3 regions of the Streptomyces sp. NPDC001700 genome follow, and region 1 is predicted to be linked to each of the others. Evidence: predicted binding sites of a transcription regulator. Region 1 holds the regulator's gene; each other region holds the start of a gene.

Region 1 (9,877 bases):
GCGAAGATCCGGCTGCCGCGCCGCGCGGCCTCGGCGACCCACTCCTCCCGGCGGCCGGGGACCAGGGAGGCGATGGCGGCCCGGGCCGGGGGCGGGCTGCTGGGCGCGGCCTCCTCGGGCGGCGGCGCCTCGTGGCCGTGGCTGACCATCGTGCGCTCGCCCTCGTACGCCATGGAGACGGTCACCGGGGAGTGCCAGCCGGGAATGGTGCGGGAGAGCGCCAGATCGATGCCCTCACCGCGCTCCAGCGCGTCCCGGCAGTAGTCGCCGTAGTGGTCGTCGCCGAAGGCGGCGGCGAGCGAGGTACGCAGCCCCAGCCGGGCCAGCGCGGTGGCCATGTTGGCGACGCCGCCGGGGCTGGACCCCATGCCGCGGGCCCAGGACTCGGTGCCGCGGACAGGCGCGGAGTCCAGGCCGGTGAAGATGATGTCGAGGAAGACGGTGCCGGTGAGATAGACGTCACAGCCCGTGTCGCCGGGGCCCCGGACGGCCGCGAGCGGATCGAGCAGGGGGCGGCTCGCCGAGGGCTGGTCACCGTCGTGTGTCGTCACCGTGTGCTCCCAGGTCGGGCCGTTCTGTTCTGTCGCTGCGGGCGGGGCGGATGCGGCCAGTGTGCCCGATCGCGGCGGAGCGCGACCGGAGAGCGCTAGCGGCGCTTCGGTACGGCGACGCTCATCAGGTCCTTGGCGACGGTCAGCTCCCCGTCGAAGCCCGCCGCCCGCGCTTGGCGCTCGAACTCGGCCGGGTCGCCGTACCGCTGCGAGAAGTGCGTCAGTACCAGGTGGCGTACGCCCGCCCCGGCCGCGATCCGGGCCGCCTGCCCGGCCGTCAGATGGCCGTGCTCGGTGGCGAGGGGCTCGTCCTCGTCCAGGAACGTCGACTCGATCACCAGCAGATCGCAGCCCTCCGCCAGCGCGTGCGCGCCCTCGCACAGCCGGGTGTCCATGATGAAGGCGAACCGCTGGCCGCGCCGGACCTCGCTGACCTCCTCCAGCGTGACCGTGCGCCCGTCCCGCTCGATGGCGCCCTCGCGCTGGAGACGGCCGATCTCGGGCCCGCGCACCCCGTGCGCCGCGAGCCGCTCCGGCAGCATCCGGCGGCCGTCCGGCTCGACGAGGCGGTAGCCGTACGACTCGACCGGGTGCGAGAGCCGGGCCGCCTCCAGGGTGTACGCGGGGGTACGGGCGATCACCCCGCCCGCGCCGCCGACCGGCTGCTCGGCCAGCTGGACCGTCTCGCGGTAGGCCGTGGCGTACCGCAGCCGGTCGAAGAAGCGCTGTCCGCTCGCCGGGTAGTGCGCGGTCACCGGGTGCGGGACCCGGTCGAGGTTGATCCGCTGGATGACGCCGGACAGCCCCAGCGAGTGGTCCCCGTGGAAGTGGGTGATACAGATCCGGTTGATGTCATGGGCGGCGACCCCGGCCCGCAGCATCTGCCGCTGCGTGCCCTCGCCGGGGTCGAACAGCACGCCCTCGCCGTCCCAGCGCAGCAGATAGCCGTTGTGGTTGCGGTGCCGGGTGGGCACCTGGCTGGCGGTGCCGAGGACGACCACTTCACGTGCGGACAACGGGACTACCCGGGGGGCCAGTTGAGGCCTCGGCCGCCGAGGACGTGGGCGTGCGCGTGGAAGACGGTCTGCCCGGCCCCGGAGCCCGTGTTGAACACCACCCGGTAGCCCGTGCCGTCGATCTTCTCGTCGGCGGCGACCGTGGCCGTCTCGCCCAGCACATCGGCGGCGATCCGCGGCTCGGCGGCCGCCAGGGACGCGGCGTCCGGGTAGTGCGCCTTGGGGATCACCAGGACATGCGTCGGCGCCTGGGGGTTGATGTCGCGGAAGGCGACGGTGGTGTCCGTCTCACGGACGACGGTCGCCGGGACCTCCCCCGAGACAATCTTGCAGAACAGGCAGTCGGCCTGCGGTTCTCCCGCCACCGGTGGCTCCTTACGGATCGTCGGCTGGATCATCAGCACTTCTGGATCATCAAGGCTTCCGCACGGGATGCTACCGGGCCTCCCGCAGGGCGGTGCGCTCGAACCAGATGGTGATCAAGGAACGTCCACGGGAGCCTATTTCCCGGGCGCGGTGGTCCCGCGATCCCACGGGTGGGTGGTGGCCTCGTCCCAGGGGTGGGTGCGGGTCGGCGTGGGGCTCACCGTGCTGTCGCGGCCGTCGGTGTCGCTGCCGCCTTCGCACTCGCCGATCACATTGGCCTGGAAGACCTGCTGACGCTCCACCGTGCCGGTCAGATCGCCGCGCACACAGTGGTTCTCGCGCACATAGGTGACCTTGCCTCTGATCCCGATGGCCTTGCCGTCCTCGGTCCTGCCCCGGCAGTCCACCGAGGCGTCCGTGGTGCCCGAATCACCGGCGCTCGATGCCGAGGCCCCGGCCGTGGGGCCGCGCTTCAGATCCGCGTTACAGGTCAGCCAGCGCACCCCGATGCCGCCCCGCTCCAGGGCGGAGGTGCCGACCTTGTCCGTGGTGATCGAGACGGCGACCGCGGTGACCGCGCCGTCCCTCGGCTCACAGCCCGTCACCGCGATGGCCGCGACGACCGTGGCCACGGCGGCCAGCAGCGGCCGCCCGTGCCGTACATGATGGCTTAATACCCCCATAGAGGACAGGTTCCCATCACCCACGGCGAACCGGAAGACCTTCGTCGGCCACCCGGGCGCCCTCGGCGTCAGCTCCAGCGGCCGGTGCGCCCCAACAGCAGTGCCGCGGCGGCCGTTCCGGCCGTGGAGGTGCGCAGCACGCTCGGGCCCAGCCGGTACGGCCCGGCACCCGCCGCGGCGAAGGCCGCCAACTCCTCCGGCGAGACGCCCCCTTCGGGGCCCACGACGAGCACGATATGCCCCTCGTGGGGCAGTTGGGCCGTCGCCAGGGGCTCGCTGCCCTCCTCGTGGAGCACGGCCGCGAGGTCGGCTTCGGCGAGAAGCCGAGCAACCTCCTTGGTCGTCATCGCGTCCGCGACCTCCGGGAAGGTCAGACGGCGGGACTGCTTGCCCGCCTCGCGCGCGGTCGACCGCCACTTGCCGAGCGCCTTCTGCCCGCGCTCGCCCTTCCATTGGGTGATGCAGCGGGCGGCCGCCCACGGGACGATCGCGTCGACGCCCGTCTCGGTCATGGTCTCCACGGCCACCTCGCCGCGGTCGCCCTTGGGCAGCGCCTGCACGACGGTGATCCGCGGGCTCGGCGCCGCCTCCCGGCGTACGCCGTCGACCTCGACCAGCAGCCGGTCCTTGCCCTCGACGGCCGCCACGGTGCCCGATACGCCCGTACCGGCGCCGTCCGTGAGGACGACGGCCTCGCCGACCCGCAGCCGCTTCACCGAGACCGCGTGGCGCCCCTCGGGGCCCTCCAGCGCGATACGGGCCCCTGTGGCCGCTCCCGCGAGGTCGTCGGCCACGAACACCGGGGCGCTCACGACACCACGCCTCGCGGGGCCTGGAGCCCGTAGCCGGACCGCGCCGCGTCCAGTTCGACCACCAGGGTCTCCACCAGCCGCGCGGCGGGCAGTTCGCGCGCCAGCCGGTGCCCCTGCCCGGCCCACAGCGCCATGCCCTGCGGGTCGCCCTCCTTGGCCGCCGCCTTGCGCAGCCCGGAGGTGAGGTGGTGCAGCTGGGGGTAGGCGGCCGGGGCGTACGGGCCGTGGTCGCGGATGAACCGGTTGACCAGCCCGCGTGCCGGGCGGCCGGAGAACGCCCGGGTCAGCTCGGTCCGGCCGAAGAGCGGATCGGTCATGGCCGACTTGTGCAGGGCGTTCGCGCCCGACTCGGGGCAGACCAGGAACGCGGTGCCCAGCTGTCCCGCCGACGCGCCAGCGGCCAGCACCGCGGCGATCTGCGAGCCGCGCATCAGCCCGCCCGCCGCGATGATCGGGATCTGCACGGTCTCGCGCACCAGCGCGACCAGCGACAGCAGCCCGAGCACGGCCCCGGGGGCGTCGTCCGCCGGGTCGTTACGGAAGCCGCCCTGGTGGCCACCGGCCTCCACGCCCTGGACGCAGACGGCATCGGCACCCGCCCACTGGGCGGTCTCCGCCTCGACCGGCGAGGTCACGGTGACGATGGTCCGGGTGCCCACCCGGGCGAACGCGTCCAGCACGGCGCGGGTGGGACAGCCGAAGGTGAACGAGACCACCGGAACGGGGTCGTTCAGCAGGATCGCCAGCTTGGCGTCGTACGCGTCGTCCGAGCTGGCCTCGGGGTCCCCGAGGGCGGCCTGGTAGCGGGACGCCTCACCCGCCAGGCGGTCGGCGTAGACCGCCACGGAGGTCGGGTCGCCGGGCGGCTGCGGCATGAACAGGTTGACGCCGAAGGGGCGGCCGGTCAGCCCGCGCAGCTGCTTGATCTCCTCGTACATCGCCTCCGGCGTCTTGTAACCGGCGGCGAGGAAACCGAGGCCCCCGGCCTCGATGACAGCGGCGGCAAGCTGCGGGCAGGAGGCCCCGCCCGCCATCGGAGCCTGCACGATCGGGTACCGAGCGAGATCGGTCAGCGCGGAGGACATGGCCACATCGTGCCATGTCCCCCGCGACGATCCGTCACCGGATCAGCGTCCGCCGAAGGCGTTCCGGCCGGGCGCCTAGCGTCCGTTGGCCGCATCCCCCGGGGGCCCCCGGCCGGGCGCCTAGCGTCCGTTGGCCGCATCCCCCGGGGGCCAACCCCCGGACCCCCGGCCGGGCGCCTAGCGTCCGTTGAACGCGTCCTTGAGGCGCGAGAACAGCCCCTGCTGGCCCGGCTTGAACTCGCCGGTCGGCCGCTCCTCGCCGCGCAGCTTGGACAGCCGCCGCAGCAGCTCCTCCTGCTCGGGGTCGAGCTTGGTCGGGGTCATCACCTCGACGTGCACGATCAGATCGCCCCGGCCGCCGCCGCGCAGATGCGTGATGCCGCGCTGGTGCAGCGGGACCGACTGGCCGGACTGGGTGCCGGGCCGGATGTCGATCTCCTCCAGGCCGTCCAGCGTCTCCAGTGGCACCTTGGTACCGAGGCACGCCGCCGTCATCGGGATCGTCACCGTGCAGTGCATATCGTCACCGCGCCGCTGGAAGACCGGGTGCGGGACCTCGTGGATCTCCACGTACAGGTCGCCCGCCGGGCCGCCGCCCGGGCCGACCTCGCCCTCGCCCGCGAGCTGGATGCGGGTGCCGTTGTCCACACCGGCCGGGATCTTCACAGTCAGCGTGCGCCGCGAGCGGATCCGCCCGTCGCCCGCGCACTCCGGGCACGGGGTCGGCACCACGGTGCCGAAGCCCTGGCACTGCGGGCACGGCCGCGAGGTCATGACCTGGCCGAGGAAGGACCGCGTCACCTGCGAGACCTCACCGCGGCCGCGGCACATGTCACACGTCTGCGCCGAGGTGCCCGGCGCCGCGCCCTCACCGCTGCAGGTCGTGCACACCACGGCGGTGTCGACCTGGATGTCCTTGGTGGTGCCGAACGCGGCCTCGCTCAGCTCCACGTCGAGGCGGATCATGGCGTCCTGGCCGCGCCGGGTGCGGGACCGCGGGCCGCGCTGCGAGGCGGTGCCGAAGAACGCGTCCATGATGTCGGAGAAGTTGCCGAAGCCCGCGCCGAACCCACCGGCGCCACCGCCCGCGGCCGACCCCGACGGGTCCCCGCCCAGGTCGTAGACCTGCTTCTTCTGCGGGTCCGACAGCACCTCGTAAGCGGCGTTGATCTCCTTGAACCGCTCCTGGGTCTTCGGATCCGGATTGACGTCCGGGTGCAGCTCGCGTGCGAGCCGGCGGAATGCCTTCTTGATCTCGTCCTGCGAGGCATCGCGCTGCACGCCCAGGACTGCGTAGTAGTCCGTCGCCACTTACGACTCCGCCAGGATCTGTCCGACGTAACGTGCCACTGCGCGTACCGCTCCCATCGTTCCGGGGTAGTCCATGCGGGTCGGTCCGACCACGCCGAGTTTGGCGACGGCTTCGTCGCCCGAACCGTAGCCGACCGCGACGACCGAGGTGGAATTCAGCCCCTCGTGAGCATTCTCATGCCCAATACGCACGGTCATACCCGAGTCTTGCTCGCCGAGCAGCTTGAGGAGGACGACCTGCTCCTCAAGTGCCTCCAGCACGGGCCGGATCGTCAGGGGGAAATCATGCACGAAGCGCGTGAGGTTCGCGGTGCCGCCGATCATCAGCCGCTCTTCGGTCTCCTCGACAAGCGTTTCGAGCAATGTCGCCAGCACGGTCGAGACCGTCCCCCGGTCCTCCTGCTCGAAGGACTCCGGAAGATCCTGCACCAATTGCGGCACATCCGCGAACCGCCGCCCCACGACCCGGCTGTTGAGCCGGGCCCGCAGATCCGCCAGCGAGTCGTCGCTGATCGGAGCCGGGCAGTCCACCACGCGCTGCTCGACCCGGCCGGTGTCGGTGATCAGCACCAGCATCACCCGGGCCGTGGCCAGCGGCAGCAGCTCCACGTGCCGCACCGTCGAACGGGTCAGCGACGGATACTGCACCACCGCGACCTGCCGGGTCAGCTGCGCCAGCAGCCGGACGGTGCGCCCCACCACGTCGTCGAGGTCGACGGCGCTGTCCAGGAAGTTCTGGATGGCCCGCCGCTCCGGGGCGGACAGCGGCTTCACTCCGGCCAGCCGGTCCACGAAGAGCCGGTAGCCCTTGTCCGTGGGGATGCGCCCGGCGCTGGTGTGCGGCTGGGCGATGAAGCCCTCGTCCTCCAGCGCGGCCATGTCGTTGCGCACCGTGGCCGGGGAGACCCCCAGCCGGTGGCGCTCGGTGAGCGCCTTGGAGCCGACCGGCTCCTCGGTGCCCACATAGTCCTGGACAATGGCACGCAGCACTTCGAGTCTGCGTTCGCTGAGCACCCCGCGCACCTCCAGTCCAGCCGTGTCATCAGGTCGTCCCTCTGGCACTCAACGGTCACGAGTGCCAGAACCCCTCAGCCAGTGTACGGCGGGGTGCGGTGGGCACGGCAAGAGCCGCCCCCCCGCCGGCGCCCCGGCCACCCGTCACGCTATCGCTGTTGGAGCTAGCGTCTCGGTATGGAGACGTGTTGGGAAGAGGCCGGGTGGGAACAGCTCGGTCCCGATGTCGCCCGCCGCAGGCTGCCCGACTGGGACTGCACGATCGGCGTGATCACCGGCCGGACGGACGTCCTCGTGGTGGACACCGGCTCGACGCTGCGCGAGGGCGCGGCGCTGCGGGCCGAGATCACCCGGCTGACCGGCCGCCGTCCGACCCGGATCGCGCTCACCCATCCGCACTTCGACCATGTCCTGGGCACGGCCGCGTTCGCGGGCTGCGAAGTGTACGGAGCCACCGGCGTGGACGGTCTGCTGCGCCGCGACCGGGAGGCGCTGCGCGAGGACGCCATACGGCACGGTGTGCCCCCGGGGGCCGCCGCCGAGGCCGCCGATCACCTCGTACCGCCGCATCACGTGGTCTCCGGGGAGATCACCCTCGACCTGGGCGGCCGGTCTGTGCTTCTGGCGAACGTGGGCCCCGGGCACACCGCCCATGACCTGGCCGTTCTGGTTCCGGGCGGCGTGCCGGGGCAGCCGGAGGTGGTGTTCTGCGGCGATCTGGTCGAGGAGTCGGGCCCGCCGCAGGCCGGACCCGACGCGATCCCCGCCCACTGGCCCGCCGCCCTCGACCGGCTGCTCGCCCTCGGCGGCGAGGACGCGCGGTACGTCCCCGGCCACGGGTCGGTCGTGGACGCGGCCTTCGTACGGGCCCAACGCGACGAACTGGCCGCACGCTTCGGCGTGTCCCGCCCAGGCGCCTCCCCTTAACGCGCCTCGGCGTGTCCCGTTAACCCGCCGCGCTATCGTCATCCGGATGCGCAGCCGACACTACGACTCGGATCTCACCCCGCCCTGGAAGCGGCAGCAGCCCGCCCCCGAGGTCCCCGCGGACCCGGACCTCGTGGTCGAGGAGGTCACCACGGGGTTCTGCGGTGCCGTGATCCGCTGCGAGAAGACCGCGCAGGGGCCGACGGTCACTCTTGAGGACCGCTTCGGCAAGCACCGCGTCTTCCCCATGGAGCCGCGCGGCTTCCTCCTGGAGGGCCGCGTCGTCACCCTCGTACGCCCGCGCGCGACGGCCCCGAGCGCCCCGCAGCGCACCGCCTCCGGCTCGGTCGCCGTCCCGGGCGCCCGTGCGCGGGTCGCCCGCGCCGGGCGCATCTATGTGGAGGGCCGCCACGACGCGGAGCTGGTGGAGCGGGTCTGGGGCGACGATCTGCGCATCGAGGGCGTGGTCGTGGAGTACCTGGCGGGCGTCGACGACCTGCCCGCCATCGTGCGCGACTTCTCCCCCGGCCCGGACGCCCGGCTCGGTGTCCTGGTGGACCATCTGGTGGCCGGGTCCAAGGAGTCCCGGATCGCCGAGCAGATCACCGACGAGAGCGTGCTGGTCGTCGGGCACCCCTTCATCGACGTGTGGGAGGCCGTGAAGCCGTCCTCGCTGGGCATTGCGGCCTGGCCGACGGTGCCGCGCGGCCAGGACTGGAAGACGGGCGTCTGCCGGGCGCTGGGCTGGCCGGAGAACACGGGCGCGGCGTGGCAGCGGATCCTGTCCGCGGTCCACTCCTACAAGGACCTGCGGCCGGAGCTGCTGGGGCGGGTCGAGGAGCTGATCGATTTCGTGACGGCGCCCGAGGCCGGTTAGTCGACCACGTCCCGCACCACCGCGTCGGCCAGCAGACGGCCCCTGAGCGTGAGCACGGCCCGGCCCTGCCGGTAGGGCTCCGGCTCCAGCAGCCCGTCCTCCAGCGCCCGCGCCGCGGCCGCCGCACCGGCCGGGCGCAGCAGCTCCAGCGGGCATCCCTCGGACAGCCGCAGCTCCAGCAGGATGCGCTCGACCCGGCGCTCCTCGTCGGACAGCAGCTCCCGCCCGGCGCCCGGTGAGCGGCCCTCGCTGAGCGCCTGGGCGTACGCGCCGGGGTGCTTGACGTTCCACCAGCGCACGCCGCCGACGTGGCTGTGGGCGCCGGGGCCCGCGCCCCACCAGTCGGCGCCGCGCCAGTACAGCTCGTTGTGGCGGCAGCGGCCCTGGGGCGAGGTGGCCCAGTTGGAGACCTCGTACCAGTCGAATCCGGCCGCCGACAGCATCTCCTCGGCGATCAGATACCGGTCCGCGTGGGCGTCGTCGTCGGTCATCGGCACCTCGCCGCGCCGGATGCGCCGCGCCAGCTGGGTGCCCTCCTCGACGATCAGCGCGTACGCCGATACGTGGTCCGGGCCCGCGCCGAGCGCCGCCTCCAGGGTGGCCCGCCAGTCGTCGTCGCTCTCGCCGGGGGTGCCGTAGATCAGGTCCAGGTTCACATGGTCGAACCCGGCCGCCCGCGCCTCCGCGACGCAGGCCTCGGGGCGCCCGGGGGTGTGGGTGCGGTCCAGCACCTTCAGGACGTGCTGCCGGGCGCTCTGCATCCCGAACGACACCCGGTTGAACCCGGCCTCCCGCAGCGCCTCCAGATACCGCGGATCGACCGACTCCGGATTGGCCTCGGTGGTGATCTCGGCTCCGTCCGCGAGCCCGAACTCGTCGCGGATGGCGCCGAGCATCCGCCCGAGGTCCGCCGCCGCGAGCAGAGTGGGCGTGCCGCCGCCGACGAATACGGTCTCGACCGGGCGCGGGTCGTCCCCCAGCACCTTCCGCGCGAGCCGCACCTCCTCCGCGACCTGCTCGGCGTAGTTGTCCCGGGAGGCGAGCACGCCGCCGGAACCGCGCAGCTCGGCGGCGGTGTACGTGTTGAAGTCGCAGTACCCGCAGCGGGTGGCGCAGTAGGGCACGTGGAGATAGAACCCCAGCGGCCGCCCCGCCGCCGCGGCCAGCGCGCCGGGGGGCAGCGCGCCGTCCTGGGGCATGGGGTCGCCGTCGGGCAGTACGGAAGGCATACGCCC
Region 2 (9,877 bases), on a different contig from region 1:
CGACGGGTAGGCGAAGGCCACGTGGACGACGCGCTCGCGCCACTCGGGGTGGGTCTCCAGCAGGCGGCGGTAGGCCAGCAGCCCGCGCACGATGTTCTTCGACAGCTCGGTGCGATCCACTCGGACGATCGTCTTCCGGTCCGGTCCGATCTGCTCGCGCAGCGCGCTCAGCCGCTCGCCGACATCGGCCGCCCGCGACCGCTCCAGCAGGAAGGAGGCATCGGCGCCGAGGCCGTGCACCCCGAGCCGGGTCTCCCGGCCCTCGAAGCGCACGGCGGCCGCCGAACCGTCGGCCGCGCGGACGACCTCCGCGCCCAGCACTGCCGCACAGCAGTCGGCGAACGCGGCGGCCCAGCGCCCGGTCAGGAAGGCGGCGCGGTCGCCGCCGAGGATGCCGCGCAGCACGCCCGCCGCGACGTCGTCCGGCAGCAGCCGGTAGTAGTCCGGGGGCGCCCACGGGGTGTGCGAGAAGTGGCCGATCCGCAGGTCGGGGCGGCGCGCCCGGAGCAGTCCTGGGACCAGCGCCAAGTGGTAGTCCTGCACCAGCACCACCGCGCCCTCGGCCGCCTCCTGGGCGAGCGCGTCGGCGAAGGCCGCGTTGTACGTCTCGTACGCCTCCCACTGGGCGGCGAACTCCGCGTCGAAGACCGGCTCGATGGGGGTCTGGTAGAGCAGGTGGTGGACGAACCACAGGACCGAGTTCGCGACGCCGTTGTACGCCGCGGCGAAGACGTCCGGCGCGATGTCCAGCATCCGCACCTGCTGGCCGCCGGTGTGGGCGGTGGGCAGATGGCCGGTCCGGTCCTGCGGGGGTGTCCGGTGTGGCGGTACCTGCTGCCCGCCGGTGTCGGCCGAGGTCAAGTGCCCGGCCCCGGCGCGGCGCGCGGCCTCGCGGTCGCCGTCGCCGAGCGCGGCGCACACCCATACGGCCCCCGCGTCGGGCCCGATCGCGCTCAGCCCGGAGACCAGCCCGCCGCCCCCGCGCTTGGGGGTGAGCGAACCGTCCGCGCCCAGCGCGTACGAGACCGGGCCGCGGTTGGACGCGACGAGGATCGGTGCGCTGCGCTCGACGGCGCGCTCAACGGCCATGTCGCGAGCCTAGCCATCGGGCATGCCGCGCAAACGTACGTACGGTTTCTTGCCCCGGAAGAGTCGGCGGACTCAGGCGGCGCGCCGCTCCGCGTACTCCGGGATCTCGATCATCGGCGGCCGCTCCTCCGTGTCCACCGCCGTGGTCCGGGGCTCGAAGCCGTTCTCGCCGCGCTCGAACTGGGTCAGCCGGGGCCGCACCAGATGGCCGCGGGCCAGCCGCAGCTGGGCGGTGCGGTAGATCGCCGCGGCCATCCGGCCGAGCGCCTTGCCGTCCTGGTGGCGGTGTTTGCGCACGCCGATGTCGACCTGGGCGAGGGCGTCGAGCCCGACGGTGTGCAGCGCGTCGACGAGCAGGCCCAGCTCGACCCCGTACCCGACGGGGAACGGCAGCCGCTCCAGCAGCGAGCGCCGGGCCGCGTACTCGCCGCCGAGCGGCTGGACGAAACCGGCCAGCTGCGGCCAGTGCAGGTTCAGCAGCGGCCGGGCGACCAGCTCGGTGACCCGCCCGCCCTGGCCCGCCGTATCCCGTAGCGGACGGTCGTACATGCCCTTGACCAGCTGCACCCCGGGGTCGGTGAGCAGCGGCCCGACGATCCCGGAGACGAAGCGCGCGTCGAATTCGCGCAGGTCGGCGTCGATGAAGCAGACGATGTCGCCGCTGGTCGCCAGCAGCGACCGCCACAGCACCTCGCCCTTGCCGGGCAGCGCGGGCAGCCGGGGCAGCAGCGCGTCGCGGTGCACCACCCGCGCCCCGGCGGCCGCGGCGACCTCGGCGGTGCGGTCGGTGGAACCGGAGTCCAGCACCACCAGCTCGTCGACGAGCGGCACGGCCTCGGTCATCAGATCGCGGCGGATCGCGGCGGCGATCTCGCCGACGGTCGCCTCCTCGTTCAGCGCGGGCAGCACCACGCTGACGCTCGTCCCCGCCGTCGCCGTCCCCGCCGTCGCCGTGTCGCGCTTCGCGGCCAGCAGGCGGTCCAGCGGACGGTCGTCGGCCGACCAGGAGCGGTGCTCCAGCCAGCGCTCCACCTCATCCAGCACCTGTTTCGTCTCCCTGCTGTGATCGCTCGGCGTGATCGTCGTGATGATCGTCGTGATGATCGTTGTGATCCATCTCGCGGTTCGGACGGCTGGCTCAACCCTCCGGGCCGTCGGTTACAGTCTTGAACAGCGCACATGACCTTCGTATGTCGGGGGCACCGTGCGGACAAACGCCCCGGGTCCGGCCCGGCGGCCATACCGCTCATCCAGAGGGGCAGAGGGAACGGCCCGTTGAAGCCCCGGCAACCATCCAGCTGGTCTCGCGTTCTGTAGCGAGGCTCCCAGCTCGGGAAGGTGCCAATTCCGTCTCGTGGCGAAATGCGTCCCGAGGAAGATGAGGAGAAAGGGCCTCGCCTCCATGGCTGTGCAATCTGTCGAAAGCTCAACCACTTCCGCCGCCTCCGCCGCTTTCGGCCCCGCCGTCGCCCTGTCCTGCCGCGAGTGCGGTGAGCGCTTCGACCTCGGCCCGATCTTCGCGTGCGGATCGTGTTTCGGGCCGCTCGAGGTGGCGTACGAGCTGCCGAGCGGCGACCCGGAGGGGCTGCGGAAGCAGATCGAGGCCGGCCCCGACAACATCTGGCGCTACGCGCCGCTGCTGCCCGTCCCCGCGGACGTGGCCACACTCCCCAGTCTGAACCCGGGCTTCACCCAGCTCGTCAAGGCCGACCGGCTCGCCCGTGAGCTGGGCGTCACCGGCGAGCTGCACGTCAAGGACGACTCCGGCAACCCGACCCACTCCTTCAAGGACCGGGTCGTCGCCATCGCCGTCCAGGCGGCCCGCACCTTCGGCTTCACCACCCTCTCCTGCTCCTCCACCGGCAACCTGGCCGGTGCGGTGGGCGCCGCGGCCGCGCGTTCCGGCTTCCGCTCGTGCGTCTTCATCCCGCACGACCTGGAGGCGGGCAAGGTCGTCATGGCCGCCGTCTACGGCGGTGAGCTGGTCGGCATCGAGGGCACGTACGACGACGTCAACCGCTTCTGCAGCGAGCTGATCGGCGACCCCGTGGGCGAGGGCTGGGGCTTCGTCAACGTCAACCTGCGGCCGTACTACGGCGAGGGCAGCAAGACCCTGGCGTACGAGATCTGCGAGCAGCTCGGCTGGCGGCTGCCGGACCAGATCGTCATCCCGATCGCCTCCGGCTCCCAGCTCACCAAGATCGACAAGGGGCTCAAGGAGCTGATCAAGCTCGGTCTGGTCGAGGACAAGCCCTACAAGATCTTCGGCGCCCAGGCCGAGGGCTGCTCCCCGGTCTCCGCCGCCTTCAAGGCGGGCCACGATGTGGTGCGCCCGCAGAAGCCGAACACCATCGCCAAGTCGCTGGCCATCGGCAATCCGGCGGACGGCCCGTACGTCCTCGACATCGCGCGCCGCACCGGCGGGGCGGTCGAGGACGTCACCGACGAGCAGGTGGTCGACGCGATCAAGCTGCTCGCCCGCACCGAGGGGATCTTCGCGGAGACCGCGGGCGGCGTGACCGTCGGCGTGACCAAGAAGCTGATCGAGGACGGGCTCCTCGACCCGTCCCTGACGACCGTTGTCCTCAACACCGGCGACGGCCTCAAGACCCTCGACGCGGTGGCCCCCACCACGGGCCCCTCCGCCATCATCCGCCCCACCCTTGACTCGTTCCGAGAGGCAGGCCTCGCATGAGCGTCAACGTCCGAATCCCGACCATCCTGCGTACCTACACCGGCGGCCAGGCCGAGGTCAGTGCCGAGGGCGCGACCCTCTCCGAGGTTCTGACGGACCTGGAGAAGAACCACGCGGGCATCGCGGCCCGCGTCCTGGACGACACCGGCAAGCTGCGCCGCTTCGTGAACGTCTACGTCAACGACGACGACGTGCGCTTCGCCGAGGGCCTGGACACGGCCACGCCGGACGGCGCCGGGGTGTCGATCATCCCCGCGGTCGCGGGTGGCTGACCCCGCGGTGATGGGTGTCTGCTGACGCCCCATCACCCCGCTCACCTCAGGAAATCGCCCCGTCCGGGAAAAGCGGACGGGGCGATTCCGTGTTTGGAATCGCGATAGAGTTGCCCCGCTTCCCTCAATGGGCCCGGGCTACCTCATCCGCCCCGGCGCCGGAACCGCATATGAGAACTCGTCAACTTGTGCGCAAAGTGTGTGCGCGATTTGTCGGGTTGGCGCCCTATGTCCCGCCGGGTTTGCCCGAGCTTCACGGGAATTCTCCACTTTTTACCGATCGGCCGTGCCCAGAATTCTCGTCCAATTGACCTGTTGCAGAGGGCGTTGGGACGGATACATTCAGCGGCGGTCGACGCGTTCCGGCGCACACCCCCCTCGACTCGGGGGGTGAGGTCTGACCCGGGTCCGCGGAGTGCGGTCCTGCGCAAGGGCCAGCAATAGGGGAGTTAGGAATGGCTCAGGGCACCGTCAAGTGGTTCAACGCGGAGAAGGGGTACGGCTTCATCGCGGTCGACGGTGGTGCGGACGTGTTCGTCCACTACAGTGCGATCCAGATGGACGGTTACCGCACCCTCGAGGAAGGCCAGCGGGTCGAGTTCGAGATCTCGCAGGGCCAGAAGGGCCCGCAGGCGGACATGGTCCGCGTGGCCGTAGGCTGACGCGCCGAACGCGAGGCAGCTGACTGAAACGCCGGAGGGCCCGCACCCCGCGAGGGGGCGGGCCCTCTGGCATGTCCGCGAGGGCCCCCTCCGCCCCTCCCGGTCGGCTCTCTTGACGCCCCTCGGGCGCTTGCACTCTCATGGGGCGAGTGCTAATTATTGCGTTAGCACTCTGAAGGTGAGAGTGACAGAAGGATCGGGTCGGTGAGGCAAGCCGACGTCGTGCGGGGCAAGGAACCGCACGGCAGGCAGGCCGTCCGTCGCGGGCGCCAGGCGCGGTCCGGAGCAATCCACCCCGTCTTGGGAGGACCACTTCACATGGCCAAGATCATCGCGTTCGACGAGGAGGCGCGGCGCGGCCTCGAGCGCGGGATGAACCAGCTCGCCGACGCCGTCAAGGTCACCCTCGGCCCCAAGGGCCGTAACGTCGTCCTCGAGAAGAAGTGGGGCGCCCCCACGATCACCAACGATGGTGTTTCCATCGCCAAGGAGATCGAACTCGAGGACCCGTACGAGAAGATCGGCGCCGAGCTGGTCAAGGAGGTCGCGAAGAAGACGGACGACGTCGCCGGTGACGGCACGACGACCGCGACCGTCCTCGCCCAGGCGCTGGTCAAGGAAGGCCTCCGCAACGTAGCCGCGGGCGCCAACCCGATGGCCCTCAAGCGCGGCATCGAGAAGGCCGTCGAGGCCGTCTCCGCCCAGCTCCTTGAGCAGGCCAAGGACGTGGAGACCAAGGAGCAGATCGCCTCCACCGCCTCCATCTCCGCCGCCGACACCCAGATCGGCGAGCTCATCGCCGAGGCGATGGACAAGGTCGGCAAGGAAGGCGTCATCACGGTCGAGGAGTCGCAGACCTTCGGGCTCGAGCTTGAGCTGACCGAGGGCATGCGCTTCGACAAGGGCTACATCTCCCCGTACTTCGCGACGGACATGGAGCGCATGGAGTCGTCGCTCGACGACCCGTACATCCTGATCGTCAACTCGAAGATCACCAGCGTGAAGGACCTCCTCCCGCTGCTCGAGAAGGTCATGCAGTCCGGCAAGCCGCTGCTGATCATCGCCGAGGACATCGAGGGCGAGGCGCTGGCGACCCTGGTCGTCAACAAGATCCGTGGCACCTTCAAGTCCGTCGCCGTCAAGGCTCCGGGCTTCGGTGACCGCCGCAAGGCCATGCTCGGCGACATCGCCATCCTCACCGGTGGCACCGTCATCTCCGAGGAGGTCGGCCTCAAGCTGGAGAACGCCGGTCTCGACCTGCTCGGCCGCGCACGCAAGGTCACCGTCACCAAGGACGAGACCACCATCGTGGACGGCGCCGGCGACACCGACCAGGTGCAGGGCCGCGTCAACCAGATCCGCGCCGAGATCGAGAACTCGGACTCGGACTACGACCGCGAGAAGCTCCAGGAGCGCCTGGCGAAGCTCGCGGGCGGCGTGGCCGTCATCAAGGCCGGTGCCGCGACCGAGGTCGAGCTGAAGGAGCGCAAGCACCGCATCGAGGACGCGGTGCGCAACGCCAAGGCCGCCGTCGAGGAGGGCATCGTCGCCGGTGGTGGCGTGGCCCTGCTCCAGACCGTCTCGGTCTTCGAGAAGCTGGAGCTGGACGGCGACGAGGCCACCGGTGCCCAGGCCGTGCGCCTGGCCCTGGAGGCCCCGCTGAAGCAGATCGCCGTCAACGCCGGCCTTGAGGGCGGCGTCGTGGTGGAGAAGGTGCGCAACCTGACCCCGGGTCACGGCCTCAACGCCGCGACCGGTGAGTACATCGACCTCATCGCCGAGGGCATCATCGACCCGGCCAAGGTCACGCGCTCCGCGCTGCAGAACGCCGCGTCGATCGCCGCGCTGTTCCTCACCACCGAGGCCGTCATCGCCGACAAGCCCGAGAAGTCCGCTCCGGCGGGCGCCCCGGGCGGCATGCCGGGCGGTGACATGGACTTCTGATCGGCTTCGGCGCCCCGCGCGCCGGTCGGTCATACCGTCCACTGACGACGGCGGGGCGGCACCCTTTCTCCCAAGGGGTGCCGCCCCGCCGCCGTTTCTTATTCTGTGGCCGCTTCGAGGGCGGCTCGCAGGTGGCCGTTCGCCTCGGCGAGCAGCTTCTCGGCGGTGGGCGCGTCCACGCCGCCGAGGATGGTGAGGATGGCGTTCTTGGCCTCCCAGCCGGTGGCCGTCAGCGCGCTCTCGATCTGTTCGTCGGTCGCGCTGGTCGCGCTGGTCGCGCTGGTCGCGTCGGTCGCGTCGGTCGCGCTGGTCGCGTCGGTCGCGCTGGTCGCGTCGGTCGCGCTGGTCGCGTCGGTCGCGCTGGTCGCGAGAGCGACGATGCGGCGGGTGCGCGCCCGCAGCTTCTCGTTCGACGCGCGCACGTCGACCATCAGATTCCCGTAGGTCTTGCCCAGCCGGATCATGGTGATGGTCGAGATCATGTTGAGCACGAGCTTCTGCGCCGTACCGGCCTTGAGCCGGGTGGACCCGGTCAGCAGCTCCGGTCCGACGACGACCTCGATGCCGTGGTCGGCGGCCGCCGCGAGCGCCGAGCCCGTGTTGCACGACAACCCGACGGTGAGCGCGCCCCGGCGGCGGGCGTGCTCGACGGCGCCCACGGCGTACGGGGTGCGGCCGGACGCCGAGACGCCCACGACCGCGTCGCCCGGCCCGACCCCGAGCCGGTCCAGGTCCTCGGCGGCCAGCTCCGCGCTGTCCTCCGCGCCCTCGACGGACGACACCACGGCGTCCGCCCCGCCCGCGATCATGCCGACCACCCGGTCCGGCGGGGTGTTGAAGGTGGGCGGGCACTCGCTCGCGTCGAGCACCCCGAGCCGCCCGGCGGTGCCCGCGCCCGCGTAGATCAGCCGCCCGCCGCCCGCCATGCGCGCGGCGATGCCGTCGATGGCGGCGGAGATCCGGGGTAGCTGGGCGGCGACGGCGGCGGGGACCCCGGCGTCCTCGGCGTTCATGATGCGGGCGATCTCGACGGTGTCGAGCCGGTCGATCTCGGCGAGTTCGGGGCGGAACGCCTCGGTGGTCAGGGTCTCCAGCTGGGCGCGGAGCTGTTGCTCCTGTCGTTCCTGCTGCTGCTGTTGTTGCTGTTGCTCATCGGCGGCGGAAGTCATGGCGAAGCGGCTCTTCCCTACGTAAGCGTGACGGTGGGGGATGGCGGTGCGGGCGCGGGTCCCTCGGCGGGACCCGGCTCAGCGGTGGCTGGGGCGGGGGTCGTGCCGGTGCGCGAGGGCCTCGTACGAGGCGGACAGGGCGGGCGCCGCACTCTCGTACGTGCGCTGCGCCACGCCTATGAACAGGCAGTCCACCACCAGCAGCTGGCTGGTGCGGCTGGACATCGCCGCCGGGCGCAGCTCGCTCTCGCGCGCGGTGGAGGTGGTGAGCACGAGGTCCGCGTACTGCGCGATCTCGCCGTCCGGGCGGCCGGTGATCGCGATGGTGGTCGCCCCGCGCTCGAAGGCGACGCGCAGCGGCTCGATGACGTCCGTCGTCCGCCCCGAATGGGTGATCGCGAGGGCGACGTCGCGGGAGTGCAGCTGGGTGGCGTTGGTGATGGCCAGGTGCGGATCGGCGTGCGCGTGCGCGATCAGACCGATCCGCAGCAGCTTCTGGGCCAGGTCCTGGGCGACCAGGTTCGACGCGCCCACGCCGTATACGTCGATCCGGCGGGCGGCGGCGACCGCGGCGACCGCGGCCTCGACCTGGCCGGGGTCGAGCCCGGCGGCGGTGTCGGCCAGACACTGCTGCTCCTCCTGGGCGAGCTTGGCGATCACGTCCCCGATCGGGTCGTCGACCGCGATGTCCGCCGTGACGGCCGGTGCCCGGCCCGCCGCCTGCTGCGCGGCGAGCGCGGCGAGCGCGAGGCGCAGATCGCGGTATCCGGGGTAGCCGAGCAGTCGGGAGGTACGGACGACGGTGGCTTCGCTGGTGCCCGTACGCTCGGCCAGACCGGTGACGGTGAGCGCCGCGCAGCCCGCCGGATCGCCCGCGACGGCCTCGGCGACGCGCTGCATCGAGCGGGTCATGGACGGGCCCAGGGTGCGGACCTTCGCCGCGAGGGCGGCGGGGGCGGGCACGGCGGGGTCGGTGAGGGGAGTGAAAGTTTCCTTCAACTTACTGCTCACATCTGAAAACTATTTCCGGCCACGAGGTCAGTCAAGACCGCGCGCGATGCCATTCCGTACGCGGGAAGGCGGCGCGACGAAGCAAAGGTGACAATGGGACCCATGAAGCTCGAACATGCACTGCACGCGGCACGGGCGCTCGTCCTGGCCGACCTCGCGGCGGGAGACGTCGCCCAGGCCGACATCGTCTCGCTCGTCGAGGACGCCATCGCGCACCGCCGCTGGTGGGTCGAGCAATGGCCGGAAGGCGTGGCCTTCGTGTCCGGGCTGGTCGCCCAGGACGTCCAGGACGCCCTGCTGGAGCGCTACGGCCGCTGGCCCCTGTGCCCCGTCTGCACCCGGGGCGGCGACCTCCACGCCCTCGACGTGGAACCCGAACTGGGCCCCGATCCGCACTGGGTGTGCGGCAAGACGGCGGTCGCGGTGGCGCCGGTGGGCTCGCTGGGGACCACCCTCTGATGGCGGCGCTGATTCTTTCCGGGCTGATCTGATGGCCGTACTGATCGACCCGCCCTCCTGGCCGGGCCACGGCCGGATGTGGTCCCACCTGGTGAGCGACGTCTCGTACGACGAACTCCACGCCTTCGCCACCCGCATCGGCGCCCCGCGCCGCGGCTTCGACCGCGACCACTACGACGTCCCGAGCGACCTCTACGCGCGGGCGGTGCGGGCGGGGGCGGAGGAGGTGGGCAGCAAGGAGCTGCTGCGCAGGCTTACGGCGGCGGGCTTGCGTCGCCGTAAGCCGGTGGCGCGGGGCTGAGGGCGGACCGTCTCGCTCGTCTTACCGGACCGTCTCGTGTGCGGGGGTGGCGGCCTGACCGGAGGCGATCACCCGCGAGGCCCCCTCCGTACGATGCAGCCGGGCCGCGAGGGCCGTCGTCACGATGCCCGTACCGGCCAGGGCCGCGCCCGTCCAGGCCACCGCCGGGTAGCCCCAGCCCGCGTCGATGACCAGGCCGCCGAGCCAGGGGCCCACCGTGTTGCCGATGTTGAAGGCGGACGTCGTGGTCGCGCCCGCGAGCGTCGGGGCGGCGT
Region 3 (9,877 bases), on a different contig from region 1:
CCGTATCCAGCTGTGGCACCGGGCCCGAGGCGTAGGTCATCGATACCCCGGAGACCGGGAAACCGCCCGCTTCGAAGGGGATGACCCGCACGGTGACATTCTCCCGTGTTGAGGCCTCCAGCAGGCTGTCCAGTTGTCGGCGCATGAGCTGCGGCCCGCCGAACCGCAGCCGCAGACAGGCCTCGTGGATGATGAAGGTGCACGGCGGAGGATCGTCCCGGTCGAGGATGTCCCGGCGCTTCATACGGTGGGACAGCCTGCGCCTCAGCTCGGGCGGCGACCAGGCCGGAACCGCCTCGTCGAGCACGGCCCGCGCGTATTCCTCGGTCTGCAGCAGGCCCGGCAGAAACATCAGCTCGACCACGCGCAGGCTGGTCGCGTAGTACTCCAGCTCGGCGAGGTCGAGACCGCCGGTGGCGATATGGCCCCGGTACTCCTCCCACCAACCGCCCTTACGCTCGCGGGTCATGGAGACGAGCGCGTCGACGTAACCGTGGTCGGGGCAGGTGTAGATCGCGGCGAGGGTCCGCACCCGCTCCTCGCTCACGCCGAAGCGGGCCAGCTCCAGGTTGGTGATGTGGGTGCGGTTGATGCCCAGCCGGTCGGCGGCCTCCTGGATGCTGAGCCCGGCGCCCTCGCGCATCCTCCTCAGTTCAGTTCCGAGCCGGACTTGACGCGCGGTCGGGACGCTTCTGGGTGGCATGGCCCTCCGTAACCCTCAAGGAGTAATTGTCGGCGAAATTCAACGGGACCGTAGTAGTTGTTTGCACCACTGCCCTACCTTGGGTGGCGTCGCCGCTACTGCGCGTTGATCGCTGTAACGGTACGCGCGATATAGGCCCGTTCGCAGGGAGTTGACCCATGGAGTCCGACTACGAGTCCGACGACCGGCCACCACGTCGCCCGCCCGCTCCCTCCCAGGACCCGTACGTCTACACGCTCCAGAACACGCGGCACGCCACCTCCGCCAAGGTCTGCCGGGACTTCGTCGCCGTCGTGCTGGGCGCCGTGGGGCAGGAGGACCTGGTCGAGGTGGCGACGCTGTGCACCTCCGAGCTGGCCACCAACGCCTTTCTGCACGCCGAGGGCGACTCCCTGACCCTGCGTGTGGTGATCGAGCCGCCCCGCTACCGCGTCCTCGTCTACGACGCCTCCGCCCAACTCCCCACCGCCGCACGCCTCCCCGAGGGCGACCGCCTCCACGGGCGCGGGCTCGGCCTGGTCGCCGCCCTCGCCGACGCCTGGGGGACGGCGGACACGGACCCGTCGGGGGTGTACGCGAAGGGCGTCTGGTTCGAACTCCACGGGGAGGAGAAGAGCTAGGGCGCCGGGTGCCCCAGGAGCATCGTGGGGGCGCCTGCCGAGCGGGTGAGGAGGATCGTGCAGGCGTTGCCGCCCTCCAGCCGCAGCTTCTTGCGCAGCTGCTCCGGCTCGATGGCCGAGCCGCGCTTCTTGATCGTCGCGACGCCGACCCCGCGCTCCCGCAGCAGCGCCCTGAGCTTCTTCAGGTTGAACGGCAGCACATCGGTGATCTCGTACGCGGTGGCGTACGGCGTCGGGCGCAGCTCGTCCGTGGTGATGTAGGCGATCGTCGGGTCGATGAGACGGCCGCCGATCCGGGCCGCCACGTCCGCCACCAGGTGGGCGCGGATGACGGCGCCGTCCGGTTCGTACAGCCAGCGGCCGACCGGGCCCGGCTCGGGGTCCGGGAGCTGGGAGCCGAGCAGGGAGTGGCCGGAGGGCAGCAGCGTGGCGCGGCGCATGCCGGGGCGGGCGGTGCCGAACCACAGCACGGCCTCCTTCACGTTCCCCTGGTCCGAGATCCACTCGGCCTCCGCGTCCTCCGGCACCGCCTCGTGCGGCACCCCGGGCGCGATCTTGAGGGCGGCGCGCGGGGTCGTACGGGCGGCCTCGATGGCCCAGGACAGTGGCGGGGAGTACGCCTCGGGGTCGAACACCCGGCCCCGGCCGCCGCGCCGGGCGGGGTCCACGAACACCGCGTCATATGACGAGGTGTCGACCTCGGTGACATCGGCGCAGCGCACCTCGATCAGCCGCGACAGGCCCAGCGCGTCGGCGTTGGCGCGGGCGACCGCACAGGTCAGCGGATCGCGGTCGACGGCCAGCACGGCGAGCCCGGCCCGCGCCATCGCGATCGCGTCGCCGCCGATGCCGCAGCACAGATCGGCCACGTCGCGCACGCCGAATCCGGCCAGCCGGTCGGCGCGGTAGGCGGCGACGGAGGTACGGGTCGCCTGCTCGACGCCGTCGGGCGTGAAGTACATGCGGTGGGCGTCCTCGGCCCCGAACTTGGCGACCGCCCGCTGGCGCAGGTGCGCCTGGGTCAGGGCCGCCGAGACCAGGGCGGCCGGATGGTCGCGGCGCAGCCGGGTCGCGGTGGCCAGCTCCCGCGCCGGGTCGTAGTCCCGGAGCGCGGAGAGCAGCGCCTGCCCCTCGTCGCCGAGCAGTGAGTCGAAGGCGTCAACGTCCACATGGCCCATTCTCCCCGCTCCGGGGAGCGCATCCGCACGCGCGTGTCGGGCATTCGTGCACCGAAGAGATGAAGATCGCTTTTGTGATGATGATCAAGGCTGATCTTTCCAGGTGTCTGGTTCTCGCCGCCACGGCGGTTCTGCTCGTCGGCTGCGGACCCCTCGCCGCTCCCGCGCCACCGGCCGGGGCGGGTGAGGAGACGGCCGGTTCGCGGCAGCCGTCGGGCGCGGCCGCTCCGCGCTCCGTAGCGGGGTCGCCCGCCGGGTCCGCGCCCGCCGTGTCCGCGCCCCCCGGGGCCGCGCTCCAGGGCGCATCCGCGCCGGTGCGCGCGCCCTCGCACCCCGCCGCCGACGACGCGCCGCCTCCGCCGTCACCGCCGCCGCCCGGCTCGGTCCCGGCCTCGCCGCGCCCGGCGCCGGGGATCGCCCCCGGCGCGTACCACCGCTGGGGGCTCGACCGGCCGCTGGACCCGCCGCCGCGCCCGCCCGCCGTCAAACCGCCGCTGGTGCCGGACGAGGAGCAGCCGCCGGGGCTGCCGCCGGTCATCCGTCAGGTGGCGACCACCGATCGGGTGGTTTTCCTGACGATCGACGACGGACTGGAGAAGGACCCGCGCTTCATCGACCAAGTACGGGACCTGAGGGTGCCGTTCACCGAGTTCCTGACGGACGAGGCGGTCGACGGCCGCTACGACTACTTCGGCGAGCTGCACCGGCTCGGCGGCGGCGTCGGCAACCACACCCTCACCCACCCCAGCCTGGCCGGTCAGGACTACGGCACCCAGGTCGCGGAGATCTGCGGCCAGCAGGAGAAGCTCAGGCACCGGCTCGGCGTCCTGCCGCGCCTCTTCCGCCCGCCCTACGGGGAGTACGACGAGACCACCCTGCGCGCGGCGGCGGACTGCGGGCTGGGTCCCGTGGTGCTGTGGCGCGCCGAGATGGAGGCAAAGGGGCTGGTCTACCGGTCCGGCGAAGGGCTCCAGCCGGGGGACATCGTCCTCGCGCACTTCCGCGGCCCGGAGCAGCTCGGCGGGCACACCATGACCGACATGATCACCGCGCTGCTGCGGGAGATCCAGGCGCAGGGATTCACCGTGGCGCGGCTGGAGGACTACGTCTGAGAGCGGGTTCCCCGGGGGCCACCCGAGCGGTCCGCCGCCACCGCGCTTGGCACTCTGGTTGACGGAGTGCTAACCGCGTCATAATGTCAGGGCTGGCACTCGGCACCGCTGAGTGCCAAACACAGCGACGGGCAGGTCCGGCACCCGCGACGACGGATCCACCTGGTCGCCACCTCAGACAGTTAACCCCGTGAGATCTCCGAAGGGGGAGGTCGGATCGTGACGACCGCCAGCTCCAAGGTTGCCATCAAGCCGCTTGAGGACCGCATCGTGGTCCAGGCCGTCGAGGCCGAGCAGACCACGGCCTCCGGCCTGGTCATCCCGGACACCGCCAAGGAGAAGCCCCAGGAGGGCGTCGTCCTGGCCGTCGGTCCGGGCCGTTTCGAGGACGGCAAGCGGCTTCCGCTCGACGTCTCCGTCGGCGACGTCGTGCTCTACAGCAAGTACGGCGGCACCGAGGTGAAGTACAGCGGCGAGGAGTACCTCGTCCTCTCGGCTCGCGACGTCCTCGCGATCGTCGAGAAGTAATCACCGAAGTTTGCCTATGAGCCGCGCCCCGGTGCCCGTGTCACAGATACCCGGGGTCGGGGCGCGGTTCGTTTTTTTGACGCGACGGCGGCTGCCTCCGTACGGCGGCCGAGGATCGCAAGGAGAGGACATACGCAACCATGGCGAAGATCCTGAAGTTCGACGAGGACGCCCGTCGCGCCCTTGAGCGCGGCGTCAACAAGCTTGCGGACACCGTCAAGGTGACGATCGGCCCCCGCGGCCGCAACGTCGTCATCGACAAGAAGTTCGGTGCTCCGACCATCACCAACGACGGTGTCACGATCGCCCGCGAGGTCGAGGTCGAGGACCCGTACGAGAACCTTGGCGCCCAGCTCGTCAAGGAGGTGGCGACCAAGACCAACGACATCGCGGGTGACGGCACCACCACCGCCACCGTGCTGGCCCAGGCGCTGGTCCGCGAGGGCCTGCGCAATGTGGCCGCCGGTGCCTCCCCGGCCGCCCTGAAGAAGGGCATCGACGCCGCCGTCAAGGCGATCTCCGAGGACCTGCTGGCCACCGCCAGCCCGATCGACTCCAAGTCCGACATCGCCGCCGTCGCCGGTCTGTCCGCCCAGGACAAGCAGGTCGGCGAGCTGATCGCCGAGGCGATGGACAAGGTCGGCAAGGACGGTGTCATCACCGTCGAGGAGTCCAACACCTTCGGCCTGGAGCTGGACTTCACCGAGGGCATGTCCTTCGACAAGGGCTACCTCTCGCCGTACATGGTGACCGACCAGGAGCGTATGGAGGCCGTCCTCGACGACCCGTACATCCTGATCCACCAGGGCAAGATCGGCTCCATCCAGGACCTGCTGCCGCTGCTGGAGAAGGTCATCCAGGCCGGCGCCAGCAAGCCGCTGCTGATCATCGCCGAGGACGTCGAGGGCGAGGCCCTCTCCACCCTCGTCGTCAACAAGATCCGCGGCACCTTCAACGCCGTCGCCGTGAAGGCCCCCGGCTTCGGTGACCGCCGCAAGGCCATGCTCGGCGACATCGCGACCCTCACCGGCGCCACCGTCATCGCCGAGGAGGTCGGCCTCAAGCTCGACCAGGCCGGTCTGGACGTGCTGGGCACCGCCCGCCGCGTGACCGTCACCAAGGACGACACCACCATCGTCGACGGCGGCGGCAACAGCGACGACGTGGCCGGTCGCATCAACCAGATCAAGGCCGAGATCGAGTCCACGGACTCCGACTGGGACCGCGAGAAGCTCCAGGAGCGCCTCGCGAAGCTGGCCGGTGGCGTGTGCGTGATCCGCGTGGGCGCGGCCACCGAGGTCGAGCTCAAGGAGAAGAAGCACCGTCTGGAGGACGCCATCTCCGCGACCCGCGCCGCGGTCGAGGAGGGCATCGTCTCCGGTGGTGGCTCCGCTCTGGTCCACGCCGCCAAGGTGCTGGAAGGCGGCCTCGGCAAGGAGGGCGACGAGGCCACCGGTGTCGCCGTCGTCCGCCGCGCCGTCGTCGAGCCGCTGCGCTGGATCGCCGAGAACGCGGGCCTCGAGGGCTACGTCATCACCTCGAAGGTCTCCGAGCTGGAGAAGGGCCACGGCTACAACGCCGCGACCGAGGAGTACGGCGACCTGGTGAAGGCCGGCGTCATCGACCCGGTCAAGGTCACCCGCTCCGCGCTGGAGAACGCCGCCTCCATCGCCTCGCTGCTGCTCACCACCGAGACCCTGGTGGTCGAGAAGCCGGCCGAGGAAGAGGCCGACGCCGGTGGCCACGGCCACGGCCACGCGCACTGACGCGACGCGTAGCTAGCGCACAGCGCACGCGAAGGCGCGGCCACCCCAAACGGGGTGGCCGCGCCTTCGCGCGGTAGCGCGGCCTGCGGCCTTGGCGCGGTGGTGCGGACCACGGCCTGGCGCGGTGGTGCGGCTCCCAGTCTCGTGCGGTGGTGCGGCCTGCGCCTTCGCGCGGTAGCGCGCCTCGCGGTGATGCCGCCCCCGGAGGCGCGTCCCGGGGCCTCGCGCGCCCCGGCGGCGGTGCGCTCCGCCGTCTCGCGTGCTCGCGCCCGGCTGTTTCGCGGTCGGGTGCCCCGGCACTTCGCGGGGTCGCGCCCCGGACCTGCGTGCTCGCGCCTGGCGGGTTCGCGTGGTGGTGCGCTCCGCCGTCTCGCGTGCTCGTGCCCTGCGGTCCCGCCTGCTCGCGCCCTGCGGACCGTGCGGTCGGGTGCCCCGCCCTCCCGCACGCTCGCGCTCTGCGGTCTCGCGCAGCCGCGCGGGCGGTGGCGCGCCCGAGGGCCGTCATTCCCTGACCGGGATCCGTCATCCCTTGACCGGGGACCGGCCCACCTTCGAGGAGACGCCCGCCACCGCCGCCCTCGGCACCAGCTTCGCCAGCCCCGTCATCGCCTTGTACCGCGGGTCCGGAATCGACAGCGTCTTCCCTCGCGCGAAGTCCTTCAGCGCCGCCGCGACCAGCCGGTCCGCGTCCAGCCACATCCAGTCCGGCACCTTCTCCGGCTTGATCCCGGCCCGCGAGTGGAACTCCGTCCGCACCAGACCCGGGCACAGCGCCATCAGCCGCACCCCCGACCGCGCCAGGTCCTTCGCCGCGCCCTGCGTGAACTGCACGACCCACGCCTTGCTCGCCCCGTACGTCCCGCGCGGGAAGAAGGCCGCCACCGAGGCGACGTTGATCACCCCGCCGCGCCCCCGCGCCCGCATCGTCTTGGCGGCGGCGCTGGTCAGCCGCAGCACCGCCTCGCAGTGCAGCTTCAGCATCCGCAGCTCATCGGTGAGCGGCGCTTCCAGGTAGCGGCCGTTGTTGCCGAACCCGGCGTTGTTGACGAGCAGATCGACCGGATGCGTACGGTCCCCCAAGCGCTCCTCGACCGCGGCGATACCGGCGTCCTCGGACAGGTCGGCGCGCAGCACCTCCGCCTCGACCCCGTGCCGGTCGTGGAGGTCGGCGGCCTGGTCCCGCAGCCGCTTCTCGTCACGGGACACGAGCACCAGGTTGTGCCCGTCCGCCGCGAGCCGGCTCGCGAAGGCGGAGCCGATGCCCGCGGTGGTCCCGGTAATCAATGCAGTCGTCATACGCGCACGTTATCGGCCGGGAGATCACTCCGCGCCCGGGCACCGGGCCCCCGGGCGGCCCGCCCCGGCCGGTGCGCCGTCAAAGCCCTGGCGCGATATTCCGGTCCGCACCCAAGTGCCCCTTATGCTCGGGGGCATGATCGAGGCTCGTCATCTGAGGGTGCTGCGCGCGGTGGCCACCACCGGCTCCTTCTCCGCCGCCGCCCGCGAGCTGGGCTGCACCCAGCCCGCCGTCAGCCAGCAGATGAAGGCCCTGGAGCAGTCCACGGGGACGCCGCTGCTGGTCCGTACCGGGCGGGAGATGCGGCTGACCGAGGCGGGCGAGGCGCTGGTGCGGCACGCGGCGGGCATCCTGGCCGGGCTGACCGCCGCTGAGGAGGAGGTCGCGGCGCTCGCCGGGCTGCGGGCCGGGCGGGTGCGCCTGGTGTCGTTCCCCAGCGGCAGTTCGACGCTGGTGCCGACCGCGCTCGCCGGGATGCGCGCCGCCCACCCGGGGACCCGGGTCTCCCTGGTGGAGGCCGAGCCGCCGTGTTCGGTGGAGATGCTGCGCGGGGGCGACTGCGAGATCGCGCTCGCCTTCCGCTACCCACAGGCCGGTCCGGAGGCGGACCCGGCGGCGGGGTGGGACGACCTGGTGGTGCGGCCGCTGCTGCGGGACCGGCTGGTGGTCATGGTCCCGCAGGATCACCGGCTGGCCGGGGCCGGGACGGTGGGGGTCGGGGAGCTGGCCGAGGAGCCGTGGATCGCGGGCTGCCCACGGTGCCGTCGCCATCTGGTCGAGGTGTGCGAGGCCGAGGGCTTCACCCCGCGCATCGACTTCGCGACGGACGACTACCCGGCGGTGGTCGGGCTGGTGGGCGCCGGGCTCGGGGTCGCGGTGCTGCCGGAGCTGGCGCTGGAGTCCGTACGGGCCAAGGGGACGGCGACCCTGCGGATCAAGCCCGCGGTGCTGCGCGAGGTGGTGGCGCTGACGCTGCCGGATCTGGCGCGGGTACCGGCGGTGGCGGCGACCCTGGACCGGCTGGAGCTGGCGGCCCGGCGCTGACGCGCGAAAGCCCGCCGATCGTCTGGGGCACGGGCGGCGGTCGGTAGCTGTGATGACTGGTGATGCCTAGGCGGAACGTTTCTGCAATGAGGTGGGGAATCGGAAGCCCGGTCAGGACCCCGGGGCTCCCGAGGAGGCGACCGTGCGATGACGGGCCCGCCCCATCAGCTCCTCGCGCTCGTCCTCGGTCAGCCCGCCCCACACCCCGTACGGCTCCCGTACGGCCAGGGCGTGCGCCGCGCACTGCGCCCGTACCGGGCAGCGCATGCACACCTCTTTCGCCGACATCTCGCGCGCGCTGCGGGCGGCACCGCGCTCCCCTTCCGGGTGGAAGAAGAGCGAGCTGTCGACACCACGGCACGCGGCCAGGAGCTGCCAGTCCCACAGATCGGCGTTCGGACCGGGAAGACGGGAGAAATCTGCCATTGCCTTGTCTCCTCGAAGCGATCGGCTGCGGACGCTGTGTCCCGGGTCGTACACCTACTGTGTAAGTAGATGTAAATATGACTCATTGCGAATCTAGCCACACAGACCGGCAAATTGGAAGCAAGGTCGCCAAATGCCACCGAAGGGGATGACCTTTGGGGGAGGCGTGACAGGGCGCGACCTGCGCGGGGAAGCGCCTCCGTGTCCGAGGGCTCACGTAGAGTGTCGAAGGTGGCCGCCGAACCCCGTAACTCTTTCGGGTGACCGTCGTTGAGAGTGCGGAGGCGGTTGATGGGTAAAGCTCTCGGACACATATCCGGGGCTGTCAATCGCTCAGGTGACGATATGTACCAGCCTGGAGGCTCAAGGTGACGCGCATCAGCTGCGGAGGGCGGCCATGACATCCGTCCTCGTCTGCGACGACTCCCCGCTCGCCCGAGAAGCGCTGCGCCGCGCGGTGGCGACGGTGCCCGGCGTCGAGCGGGTCACGACGGCGGCCAACGGCGAGGAAGTCCTCCGCCGGTGGGGCGCCGACCGCTCGGATCTGATTCTGATGGACGTGCGCATGCCCGGCCTCGGCGGAGTCGAGACCGTGCGGCGGCTGCTCTCCGCCGACCCCGGCGCCCGGATCATCATGCTCACGGTCGCCGAGGACCTCGACGGGGTCGCGCTGGCCGTGGCCGCCGGGGCCCGCGGTTATCTGCACAAGGACGCCTCGCGCGCCGAGCTGCGCGCGACCGTGACGCAGGCCCTCGCCGACCCGACCTGGCGGCTGGCCCCGCGCCGGCTGCGCTCCGCCGAGATGGGCGCCGCGCCCACGCTCACCGCGCGCGAGATCCAGGTGCTGGAGGGCATGAGCCACGGCCGGTCCAACGCGGAGATCGGCCGTGAGCTGTTCCTCTCCGAGGACACGGTCAAGACCCACGCCCGGCGGCTGTTCAAGAAGCTCGGCGCGTCCGACCGGGCCCATGCGGTGGCCCTCGGATTCCGCTGGGGCCTGGTCCGCTAAGCGGGCCGGGTCCGTATCGGCGATCCGAACATCACATGCTGCGCAGCGGGGGCGCTACGGTCCCCGTCCGCCGGGTGGCGGACGGGGCGAAAGCGTGCGCGGCGGCGGCCGCGGCAGCGACTGTGACGGCGGCTTGTACCGGTTCCGCGCGCGATGCCGCATCCTTGAAGGTGTGGAGTTCCTCGGGGACGAGT

What was found. The regulator HrcA, encoded in region 1, represses chaperone genes, less so after heat shock. The targets are predictions, from matches to a motif close to TTNGCACTCNGNNNNNCNGAGTGCNAA.
Region 2: the regulator HrcA is predicted to act here: its motif matches at 4,848-4,874, upstream of groL (chaperonin GroEL).
Region 3: the regulator HrcA is predicted to act here: its motif matches at 3,660-3,686, upstream of groES (co-chaperone GroES).

What each region holds. Positions count from the first base shown of each region.
Region 1 is NZ_JBSFGE010000002.1:241,246-251,122, forward strand. Features, by position in the region: gene ACWC5C_RS04565 (PfkB family carbohydrate kinase) at 1-551, opposite strand, end outside; gene ACWC5C_RS04570 (ribonuclease Z) at 647-1,567, opposite strand; gene ACWC5C_RS04575 (histidine triad nucleotide-binding protein) at 1,573-1,932, opposite strand; gene ACWC5C_RS04580 (hypothetical protein) at 2,068-2,616, opposite strand; gene ACWC5C_RS04585 (16S rRNA (uracil(1498)-N(3))-methyltransferase) at 2,685-3,428, opposite strand; gene ACWC5C_RS04590 (nitronate monooxygenase) at 3,425-4,513, opposite strand; gene dnaJ (molecular chaperone DnaJ) at 4,691-5,824, opposite strand; gene hrcA (heat-inducible transcriptional repressor HrcA) at 5,825-6,838, opposite strand; gene ACWC5C_RS04605 (MBL fold metallo-hydrolase) at 7,016-7,765, shown strand; gene ACWC5C_RS04610 (DUF3097 domain-containing protein) at 7,812-8,642, shown strand; gene hemW (radical SAM family heme chaperone HemW) at 8,639-9,871, opposite strand.
Region 2 is NZ_JBSFGE010000003.1:282,791-292,667, reverse strand. Features, by position in the region: gene ACWC5C_RS07010 (alpha,alpha-trehalose-phosphate synthase (UDP-forming)) at 1-1,089, opposite strand, end outside; gene ACWC5C_RS07005 (glucosyl-3-phosphoglycerate synthase) at 1,162-2,133, opposite strand; SAM riboswitch class I at 2,333-2,474, shown strand; gene thrC (threonine synthase) at 2,492-3,784, shown strand; gene ACWC5C_RS06995 (MoaD/ThiS family protein) at 3,781-4,056, shown strand; gene ACWC5C_RS06990 (cold-shock protein) at 4,512-4,718, shown strand; gene groL (chaperonin GroEL) at 5,037-6,662, shown strand; gene murQ (N-acetylmuramic acid 6-phosphate etherase) at 6,761-7,831, opposite strand; gene ACWC5C_RS06975 (MurR/RpiR family transcriptional regulator) at 7,910-8,842, opposite strand; gene ACWC5C_RS06970 (hypothetical protein) at 8,945-9,301, shown strand; gene ACWC5C_RS06965 (DUF4031 domain-containing protein) at 9,333-9,602, shown strand; gene ACWC5C_RS06960 (Cmx/CmrA family chloramphenicol efflux MFS transporter) at 9,624-9,877, opposite strand, start outside.
Region 3 is NZ_JBSFGE010000005.1:403,190-413,066, reverse strand. Features, by position in the region: gene ACWC5C_RS12905 (Scr1 family TA system antitoxin-like transcriptional regulator) at 1-703, opposite strand, end outside; gene ACWC5C_RS12900 (ATP-binding protein) at 862-1,323, shown strand; gene ACWC5C_RS12895 (THUMP-like domain-containing protein) at 1,320-2,501, opposite strand; gene ACWC5C_RS12890 (polysaccharide deacetylase family protein) at 2,561-3,613, shown strand; gene groES (co-chaperone GroES) at 3,833-4,141, shown strand; gene groL (chaperonin GroEL) at 4,282-5,907, shown strand; gene ACWC5C_RS12875 (SDR family NAD(P)-dependent oxidoreductase) at 6,430-7,203, opposite strand; gene ACWC5C_RS12870 (LysR family transcriptional regulator) at 7,340-8,248, shown strand; gene ACWC5C_RS12865 (WhiB family transcriptional regulator) at 8,360-8,674, opposite strand; gene ACWC5C_RS12860 (response regulator transcription factor) at 9,072-9,683, shown strand.